3 regions of the Mesorhizobium sp. C089B genome follow, and region 2 is predicted to be linked to each of the others. Evidence: predicted binding sites of a transcription regulator. Region 2 holds the regulator's gene; each other region holds the start of a gene.

Region 1 (3,259 bases), 150 kb from region 2:
TCTCGCCATTCACGAAGATGATGCGCTCGCGCAGCAGCCGCGAGAAAATGTCGAAGGCACGTTCGCCGCGGCTCGATTGCTCGATCACCATCGGCACCAGATTGGCAAAGCCGCTCATCTCATTGTCTCCGTTTTGATTTTTCCGGGTCAGGCAGCGCGCAGCAACAGGCGTGGCGCGTTGGCGGCGACAGGCGGTTTGGGCTTGTATGCGCGCAGCCAGAGCCGGCAGCCGGCGCCGGCCATCGCGACCGCAGGCGTCAGGACAAACCCGTCATGGACGATGCGCAGATGCGTGCCGCCGGAAACGGTGCGGGCGAGTGTGAAGGTGACGATGCTCTCCAGCTCCTCGCGGTTGGCGTCGCCGGAACGCTCGCGCCAGGAATAGCGCAGCAGGCGCCCCGGTTCGGCATCGAGCACTTCGCACTCGATCGGCTTCTCAGGCCCGGCAAAGGCAAAGCGGCTGCCGGTTTCCGGATTGATGTCGTTCGGCATCATCCATTCCGCCAAGAGGTCCGGCACGGTCAGTGCCCGCCACACTTTTTCCGGTGCGTCCGGCAGATCGCATTCGAAGGCGAGGGCATCCTTGGCGGTCTGCGTCTGCTTTTCGTCGGTCATTGGTCCATGTCCTTCAAAACGGCCTTCAGTCTTTCGATGCGCTCCGGCCAGAATGCGCGATAGCGTTCGATCCAGCCGAGCAGCGGCTCGAGCCCTTGCGGATCGGCGCGATAGTAGGCGTTGCGGCCGGCGCGTCTTTCGCTGACCAGGCCTGCGCCGCGCAGCACGGCAAGGTGCTGCGACACCGCCGGCTGCGACACGCTCATGCCAGTGCGCAACTCCGACACGCTCATCTCGCCGGAAGTCAGCCGCTCGTAGACGGCGCGTCGCGTCGGGTCGGCCAGGGCGCGAAAAATCTCTGCTTCGATCATGGCAAAAGCATAAGTCGATACTTATCGATTTGGCAAGGGGTGTTTTGAATGCCCGGTATTGATTGGATCCTGCCGGGCCTCTAATCCACGGGGAACAAGATGGGCCGATCATCGCGAGGCAGGAGTAGTATTTATGAATTCCAACGTCGATCTTTCGTCCGCCGAGAACCTCAACGAGGCTCTGAGGCTCTATCGCCGCCTCGTCCTCGGTATAGGCGCCATCGCCGTCATCGGTTTCGTGGCCGTGATCTTGTTGGCCAAGTTGGGTACGGCGCTATCGCCGCCATACGGGATTTACATCTTCGGCGAAGGATTGGGGACCTGGGGCCTGATCGCGGTGGTAGCGGCGCTCGTCGCTCAGGTCTGGTGGCACGGGCGCGATCGGGAAATTGCTGAATGACCCGGCTCTGAAATCTGAACTTGCAGTCGGGCTGATGTCGGCCCCAACCGTGATCGCACAGCGCGCCCATGCCATGGGCATGGAGTGGAGCGGCTTTTTCGGTCCGTTGCGACCAGTGAAAAAACGGCGCTGACGACACCGCTTCTCGCCGCTGCGTGTCAGCTAAATCCACGCGCCCGCGTCGGCGATTGCTGCCATTCCTTGACAATCCCTGGTTAACAGTATAGGAACGAAAAGGGAACAAAAACCTTGTGGGAAAAGCCAGCCGCGGCAAGCCAGGATTGTCCGCGGCCTGTAAGGTGAACGACTTGAAATTTGTTCGGATGAGCGCGGAGAAGTGTCATGGCGGGTAGCGTCAACAAGGTCATTCTGGTCGGTAACCTCGGCGCGGACCCTGAAATCCGCCGCCTGAATTCCGGTGATCCGGTCGTCAACATCCGCATCGCCACGTCGGAAAGCTGGCGCGACAAGAACTCCGGCGAGCGCAAGGAAAAGACCGAATGGCACAACGTGGTCATTTTCAATGACCAGATCGCCAAGGTCGCCGAGCAGTACCTGAAGAAGGGCATGAAGGTTTACGTCGAAGGCCAGCTGCAGACACGCAAATGGCAGGATCAGACCGGCGCCGACAAGTATACGACCGAAGTCGTGCTGCAGAAATTCCGCGGCGAGCTGCAGATGCTCGATTCTCGCGGCGAGGGCGGCGGTCAGGTCGGCAACTATGCCGCCGGCGGCGGCAGCGCGAGCCGTGGCTCGGATTTCGGCCAGTCTGGCCCCAATGAGAGCTTCAACCGCGGCGGCAACAGCGGTGGCGGCGGTTCCAAGGGCGGCGGTGGCGGCGGCTCGTCGCGCGAACTGGACGACGAAATCCCGTTCTGAGCTGACAATAGTCAGCGATATCTGAGGAGAGGGTGCGATGTCGCTCGGACCGCTTCTATCGGCGCGCCCTCCCATTCCATGGCACGCCTTCGCGGCCCTTGCCGCGCTGGCCGTTGGCGCTACGCAACTGGCGCTGCCGAAAGGCACGACGCGTCATCGTGTCGTCGGCTATGCCTGGGCGGCGCTGATGCTGGTCGTCGCCATCTCCAGTTTCTGGATCCAGCAGATACGCCTCGTCGGTCCGTTCAGCCCGATCCATCTCTTGTCGATTTTAGTGTTGATCGCCGTGCCGCTTGCGGTCTGGCACGCGCATATGCATCGGGTCGCCAAACATCGCAGGGTCATGATATCGCTGTATGTTTTCGCCCTGATCGGCGCCGGCGTGTTCACGCTGCTGCCGGGGCGGATCATGCACACGGTCGTCTTCGGCCAGTGACGCTTTCTGAAAGGAAGATTGCCGTGAAAGCACGGATTAAATGGGTCGAGGAGCGCACCTTCGTCGGCGAGTCCGGCAGCGGCCACAAACTGGTGCTGGGGACCGCCCCGGGCCGGAAGGCAAGACGCCAGGTCCGAGCCCGATGGAGCTGGTGCTGATCGGCACCGGCGGCTGCTCGGCCTATGATGTCGTCCACATCCTCGAAAAAGGCCGCGAGGCGATCGAGGACTGTGTTGTAGAACTCGACGCCGACCGGGCCGAAACCGACCCCAAAGTCTTCACCCGCATCCACATGCATTTCATCGTCACGGGCCACGCGCTGTCGCGCGACAAGGTCCAGCGCGCCATCAACCTGTCGATCGAGAAATACTGCTCGGCCTCGGCCATGCTGGCCAAGGCGGCTGTCATCACCCACGATTTCGAGGTCGTCGATACGGCGGTGGAGTAGGGAGCAGGGAGCAGGGGCTGCCGTTCACCCCGCCATAAGCGCCTTGATGCCATCCGCGACGAACTGAACCGCAAGCGCGGCCAGGATGACGCCGAGCAGGCGGGTCAGGATCGAGCGGCCGGTCTGGCCGAGGATGCGGTCGATGCGCTCCGACAGCACGAACACCAGAT
Region 2 (3,259 bases):
CATGGCGTTGCTGCGTGGCGCCTTTGCGCTGTTTCCCGATTTCTCTTCGCGCCGCCCAGTCAAGAAATATGCAGCAGTGGCAGCACTCGTCTCCATCGCCGCCTATCTCGTTATTTCAGGCGTCGTGGTTGCCGCCGAGCGCAGCTTCATCATGCTGGCGGTCATGCTTGTCGCCGTGCTGTTTGATCGCGCCGCACTCACCATGCGCAATCTGGCGATCTCCGCCATCGCCGTCATCCTGGTGTCGCCGCACGAGGTGGTCGGTCCCAGCTTCCAGATGTCGTTTGCCGCCACCGCCGCCCTTGTCGGCGCCTATGCCGGCTGGGCCGATTACCGCGCCGACAAGGTGAGAACGCCGCTGGCAAAGCGCTCCTTCGTCGGCTTCCTGTCGCGAAAATTCGCGCTGGCCATGGGCGGCCTCGCCATGACCTCGATCATCGCCGGCAGTGCAACCTTGCTGTTCGCCATCTGGCATTTTCAGCGTGTGTCGCCGCTCAGCCTGATCGCCAATCTGGCCGTGATGCCGATTGTTTCGTTGATCGTCATGCCCTTTGCCGTGCTCAGCGCACTGGCGATGCCGTTCGGCGCCGACGGGCCGTTCCTCTATGTGATGGGCAAGGGTCTGATGGCGATGATCGCTATATCGGCCTGGATTTCCGAGCGCTCGCCGGTCGACGCCGTCGGGCTGATCTCCATCCGCTCGGTGCTGTTGGTGGCGGTCGCCCTCGTCATCGCCACCATGGCCACCACCTGGCTCAGGCTGGCGGCCGTGCCTTTCGCGCTGGCCGGCCTGTTGACGGTGCCGCAGGTGCTTACGCCCGACGTGCTCATATCCGAGGACGCACATCTGGTGGCCATGCCGATAGGTGGCGGCGAACTCGCCCTCAACCGCGAACGCTCCAACGAATTCACCACGGACAATTGGAAACGGGCGCTGCGGGCCGAAACCATTATCCCGCCCGAGATTTTCGAGGCAACAGATACGCGGTTCGATCTCGATCCGCTCGATCTGCCGCCCGGGTCGCCCTTCTATTGCATGGGCGATCTCTGTATCGCCCGACACCCTTCCGGAGCCATTGTAGCCCTTGCCAAAGACCGCAAGACGGCGCGGCCGGCCTGTGCCTTCGCTAGCCTGATCGTCATCGATGACGCCACGGCCTACAATCCGTGCCGCGACCCGCTGGTGCTGGTCGTGACGAAGAAACAGCTGGCCCGCGACGGCAGCGCCGCCGTCTTCTTCGATCCGCAATCGGCAGCTGCAGCGCCAACCATCCGCTTCGCCGTCGACAAGCCGTATCGCCCCTGGCACGAGCAGCGCCGCTTCTCCCGCGAAGCGCGCGGCCTGCCGCCTTACAACCAGCGTGAAAAGTACAAACCCAAGCCGGCTCAGTAGCGCCGGATCAATCCGACAAGCTTGCCCTGCACCTTCACCCTGTCCGGTCCAAAAATGCGGGTCTCGTAGGCCGGGTTGGCGGCTTCCAGGGCGATCGAGGCGCCCTTGCGGCGGAAGCGTTTCAGGGTCGCTTCCTCATCGTCGACCAACGCCACCACGATCTCGCCGGGGCTGGCTGTGTCGGCATTGCGGATGATGACCGTGTCGCCATCGAAAATGCCGGCCTCGATCATCGAATCGCCCTTGACCTCGAGCGCGTAGTGTTCACCGCCCATGATCATGTCAGGCGGCACCGAGATCGAATGGGTCTGATGCTGGATGGCGTCGATCGGCACACCGGCAGCAATGCGTCCCATCACCGGGATCGACACCGCCGAAACGGCGTCGTCATTGCCGGCCGACATCGAACGCGACGGCGAGCCCGGCTTGATCTGGCGGCCGATACCGCCTTGGCCCATCGCGCCTTGTCCCTGGCCGCCTTGCCCTTGGCCGGTTTGACCAAGACTGCCCTGAATGACGCTCGGCGAAAACTTCCTCGCCGCATTGAGGCCTGGTGCGATCGAGTCGGGCAGCCGCAGCACTTCCAGCGCGCGCGCCCGGTTCGGCAGCCGGCGAATGAAACCGCGCTCCTCAAGCGCCGTGATCAGGCGGTGGATGCCGGACTTGGAGGCGAGGTCAAGCGCTTCCTTCATCTCATCGAAGGACGGCGGGATTCCGCTCTCCTTCAGGCGTTCATGGATGAACATCAGAAGCTCATGTTGTTTGCGCGTCAGCATCGCGGCCCCCAGGGGTTCTGAAACCAGAATCAGAAAAAACAAACCCAGAACAAACACTATCTGTTCCAGTTGTGTTCCGCAACCTTTTAAAGTTTAATGAATGTGTTGACGTTTTGTTCAGCGTGACGTTCGGCACCGCGAGCGGCGCTCGTAGTCGTTGGCCGGCAACGGGGTGAAACGAAGACAAAGTGCCCTGCGTCGTCGGCTACGATCGCCGCTTCCTTTTCGGATGGGGCTGCGCAGCATCCGCGCCGGGTTCACTCTGGGCATAGACCTGCAGCGTGTAGCCGATGTGAGCGGTCATCAGAGTTTTCGCACGTTCGACGTCGCGATCGAGGGCCGCTTCCATCAGGGCGGTATGGTGTTCGATCGCCACGGCGTCGCGCAGGGCCGCCACGGCCTTCCGGTGGCCATCCGTGCGGCCGGCGGCGGCGCGCAGCGTCGGGGCCAGACCCAGAAAGCGGTGATGGCGATGCAATTGGTCGGAAATCGTCGCATTGAAGCGCAGCAGCCAGCTGGATGTCGCGGCACTGAGCAGCGCCGCATGGAAGGCATCGTGTTTTTCGTACCACGCGTCGACCGCATCATCCGATGGATCGTCGAGAACAGACCCGCACCGTGAGAGACGATAGTGGGCGGCAACGACCGCGTCTTCCCACTCACGGTCGCCCTCCTCGATCGATTCCACCAGCAGGGGCAGTTCGACCACCAGCCGCGCACGCGCCAAATCCTCGAGCTCCGCCCGAGAGACGGGAGCGACCGCAAACCCGCGGTTGCTGATGGCGGTCACAAGCCGTTCCGCCTCCAGCCGCGACAGCGCCTCGCGCAACGGCGTCCAGCCGATGCCGTAGGTGTTGCGCAGCGTGCTCAGCTTCAACGGCGCGGCAGGCGCCAGCCGGGTCGCAAGAATATCGCGCCTGAGCAGGCGATAGGCCGCTTCCGTCTTCGAGGTCTGCTCGTCATCCAGCATCGTGATCCATCAGATATAAACGCTCGGCGGATCATTATATATCAAAGCCTTTCAATGGGTGAATTATATATAATGTTTGACAGTTCAAGGGCGACCACTCAAGATCGCCGGCATGTTTGG
Region 3 (3,259 bases), 3.0 Mb from region 2:
GCGTCGCGGCCAACCCGGCGCGGACATCGAAACCCTGCTGGAAAAACCGCGCAAGGATGTCGTCCAGCATGGCGCGCTCGCCGCCGAACAGATGCGTGCAGCCGGTGACGTCGAGATAAAGGCCATCAGTACCGTCGAGCGCCACCAGCGGCGTATAGCGATCGCACCAGTCGGCGAGGCCTTCGAGCAGCCGGCGATCGGCGTCCGGATCGGCCTCGACAATGTCGATCGAGGGATGCATGGCGCGCGCATCGGCAATGCCCATGCCAGGCTTCAGATGCAGCGCCTCAGCCCGCTCGTCGAGGGCCGATATGCGCTGGGCGTTGCGGTCGCGATGGCTGATCACGAGCGGTGGGTGAGATGGGGGCAGATGATCCGAAGGCCGGGAACGCCACGACCGTCCCAGGCGCTGGCGCAGGATCCGTTCTGCCGCCAGATGCGGGAACCACAGCGACAGAATTCTCTGCCCGTTTTTCGCGGGGCTTTCTTTCTTCGAATGCGTGTTCATCGGGGTTCCACTCCAGTGTGAATTGTCCAGGCAGAGCGGTGCGGCTCTTGCCGATGCTGACGGTGAAGGCAGGCCGGCCGATCGAGCCGGCGAGCGACCCGGCGATCGTCCGGCGGCTCGCCGCTGGTGCAGCCGACACGATGAGGCGCACCGGGGCGGCGGTCGGCTCGGCTTCGCCGGCCTGGCGCAGCAGGAACACCGGCCGGCCGGCGTTTTGGGCGCGCGCGTGCAGCCGGCGCGTCGCGGTGAGGTCGAGCCGCTGCGGGCTGCCACGGATCTCGAGGATGATTGCGGCGAGCGCCGTCATCTTCGCGGCCTCCTCGGCTACCCACAGCGCATCGGTGAGTTTCGGCGCCTCGGAAAACAGCAATTGCTCCGGTGCGATACCGAACATGCTCTGCAATCCCCTGGCATAGGGAAAGCCGGCCTCGCGAAAAATCTCCGATGTGCCTATCCACAGCACGGGCAAGGGCTGGCCCTTGAGGATCAGGCTGACCAGCGACAGCACAAAGCCGGCGACGGCCCCGGCATTGCGGGTCTCAAGGCCATGGATTTCGCTCAAGGCGGCTTTCGGCAGGCCGCCGCTGAGGGCCGCATCGAGGCGTTCGACGCCGGTGGCCAGGAAAGCATCCGGCGAAGCCACGGCAAGCTCGCGCCGGATGATGGTGACATCGGCATCGGGTTCAGGCGCGGCGTCGAGACCGCCGCCAGGACCCGCGCGCAGCCCCTCGCCAGCCGGCGCGGCCAGGCGCTCGGGCAGCGTTCCCTCGATCTTCGCGATCTGGCGGCGCAGGGCAAAAACAGTCTCCCGCGCCACGGCTGATGTCGCCATGACGGTCAATTTCTCTCACAACTGTTCCTGTTATGTTCCCATAGATTCCAGAGGGTGCCGGAAGAGTCAAGCGGAGTCAGAAGGAATTTATTCCTCTATAGCCATTGACGTCATGGAATTACCGCTTCATTGCCGAGTCCGGAGGGAAAGCCTATATGCCGGGATCAAAGGACAAAGCATGGCCCGCATCTACAAGACCCGCACCTGGCATGACGAACTCTCGCCCTCGATCGAGGAGATGGAGTTTCTGGCGCTGGAGGCGTACGCGCATCTGCCGGACGATTTTCGCAAGCTGACCGGCGAGATCGTCATCATGATCGCCGAATTCCCGACCGACGAGATCATGGACGATCTGTCGCTGGAGACGCCGTTCGACCTGCTTGGCCTGTTCGAGGGCCGCGGCATCGCCGAGCGCTGGAACCCGCAGACCGGCGAAGGCCCGAACCGCATCACCCTCTACCGCCGCGCCATCCTCGACTACTGGGCCGAGAACGAAGAGACGCTGGGCGACATCGTCACCCACGTGCTGATCCACGAGATCGGCCACCATTTCGGCCTGTCGGATGATGATATGGAGAAAATCGAAGAGGCGGCGGAGTGAGGCTGCGCCGATATTCAGGTGAAGCCGGCCTGCGAACGGCAGCTTCCTGCGCTTCCGGTGCTCGCGTACTTTAAGTACGCTCCGCTCCGGTTCTCGGAAACCACTGTTCTCGGCTCGGCCTGACCTGAATCTCGACACAGCCTGCGTCCGTGCCTGGCAAAGCCTACCAGTCGCTCAGCTTGGTATCCGGCCCGTATTCCTGGCCGTCGATATCCTTCACCACCGCCTGGCCGCAGCGCATCGATTTGGTCTTCTTGTCGTAGGCGTAGGTCGGCGAGCCGTACAGGTGCCAGCCCTTGTTCAGCGCCGCGGTCACCTTGTGGCAGAAGGTTGAATCGTCGGGGGCGGACAAAAAGCGGTAAAGTCTCATGGGTCAGATCCTGTCGTGAGTTCGTCTTTTCGGGGCGGATCATGCGCCGATGGCGGCGGCCTTCGCCAGCAATTTCTCGGCTTGAGCCAGATGCAGCCGCTCGACCATCCTGCCGTCCAGCGCAATCACGCCCTTGCCGGCATTTTTGGGCAAGGCGAAGGCATCCTTGACCGCGCGCGCCTGGGCCAAGGCTTCGGGCGAGGGCGCAAAGGCGCGGTTGGCGGCGTCGATCTGGGCCGGATGGATCAGCGTCTTGCCGTCGAAGCCCATGGCGGCCCCTTCCGTGCATTCGCGCGCAAACGCGTCGAGGTCGCGAAAATCGTTGGAGACGCCGTCGAGCATGTCGATGCCGCCGGCCCGCGCCGCCAGCACCATCTGCATCAGCCAAGGCACGAGGTAGCACCGATCGGGCGTCGCCAGAATTCCGGTTTCCTTGACCAGATCGTTCGTTCCGGCAACGAAACAAGCTAGGCGCGAGGCCGGGTCGCGGCCGAGTTCGGCAATGGCGCCGATGTTGAGCATGGCCTTGGGCGTCTCGATCATCGCCCAGAGCTTGACGCTGTCGGGGGCAAAATTGTCGTCGAGCACGTCGCCGACTTCGAGGATATCGCGCGGCGTGGCGACCTTGGACAACAGGATGCCGTCGGGCTCGAATTTTGCCGCGGCGAGCAGGTCTTCAGTGCCCCATTCGCTGGACAGCGCGTTGACGCGCACGATCATCTCGCAGCGGCGTTTCGGTCGGCTGGCGAAAATGCCGGCCAATTTGTCCCGCGCGGCGACCTTGTCGGCGGGCGCAACGGCGTCCTCGAGGTCGATGATCACGGCATCGCAGGCCAGCGTCGCGATCTTGGCCAGCGCCTTGTCGTTGGAGGCGGGGACGTAAAGCACCGAGCGGCGCGGGCGGTAAGGTTCGCTTGTCATGGCCGATCTATGCCGCGTGTGGGCGGG

The links. Region 2 encodes LexA, which represses DNA repair genes until DNA is damaged. Its sites were predicted from a motif close to TGTTCNNNNTGTGTTCNG; they were not measured.
Region 1: the regulator LexA is predicted to act here: its motif matches at 1,552-1,569, upstream of ssb (single-stranded DNA-binding protein).
Region 3: the regulator LexA is predicted to act here: its motif matches at 1,363-1,380, upstream of NLY44_RS21995 (ImuA family protein).

Annotation. Positions count from the first base shown of each region.
Region 1 covers NZ_CP100469.1:1,258,061-1,261,319, forward strand. Annotated here, with positions in the region: gene NLY44_RS06410 (ATP-dependent Clp protease proteolytic subunit) at 1-118, opposite strand, end outside; gene NLY44_RS06415 (SRPBCC family protein) at 148-615, opposite strand; gene NLY44_RS06420 (ArsR/SmtB family transcription factor) at 612-926, opposite strand; gene NLY44_RS06425 (hypothetical protein) at 1,060-1,326, shown strand; gene ssb (single-stranded DNA-binding protein) at 1,669-2,205, shown strand; gene NLY44_RS06435 (DUF2306 domain-containing protein) at 2,243-2,641, shown strand; partial or broken gene NLY44_RS06440 (OsmC family protein) at 2,665-3,089, shown strand; partial or broken gene NLY44_RS06445 (MarC family protein) at 3,114-3,259, opposite strand, start outside.
Region 2 covers NZ_CP100469.1:1,408,578-1,411,836, forward strand. Annotated here, with positions in the region: gene NLY44_RS07090 (ComEC/Rec2 family competence protein) at 1-1,393, shown strand, start outside; gene lexA (transcriptional repressor LexA) at 1,387-2,169, opposite strand; gene NLY44_RS07100 (GntR family transcriptional regulator) at 2,375-3,139, opposite strand.
Region 3 covers NZ_CP100469.1:4,438,569-4,441,827, reverse strand. Annotated here, with positions in the region: gene NLY44_RS22000 (DUF6504 family protein) at 1-346, opposite strand, end outside; gene NLY44_RS21995 (ImuA family protein) at 288-1,340, opposite strand; gene NLY44_RS21990 (metallopeptidase family protein) at 1,519-1,941, shown strand; gene NLY44_RS21985 (DUF1737 domain-containing protein) at 2,105-2,311, opposite strand; gene NLY44_RS21980 (HpcH/HpaI aldolase/citrate lyase family protein) at 2,351-3,232, opposite strand.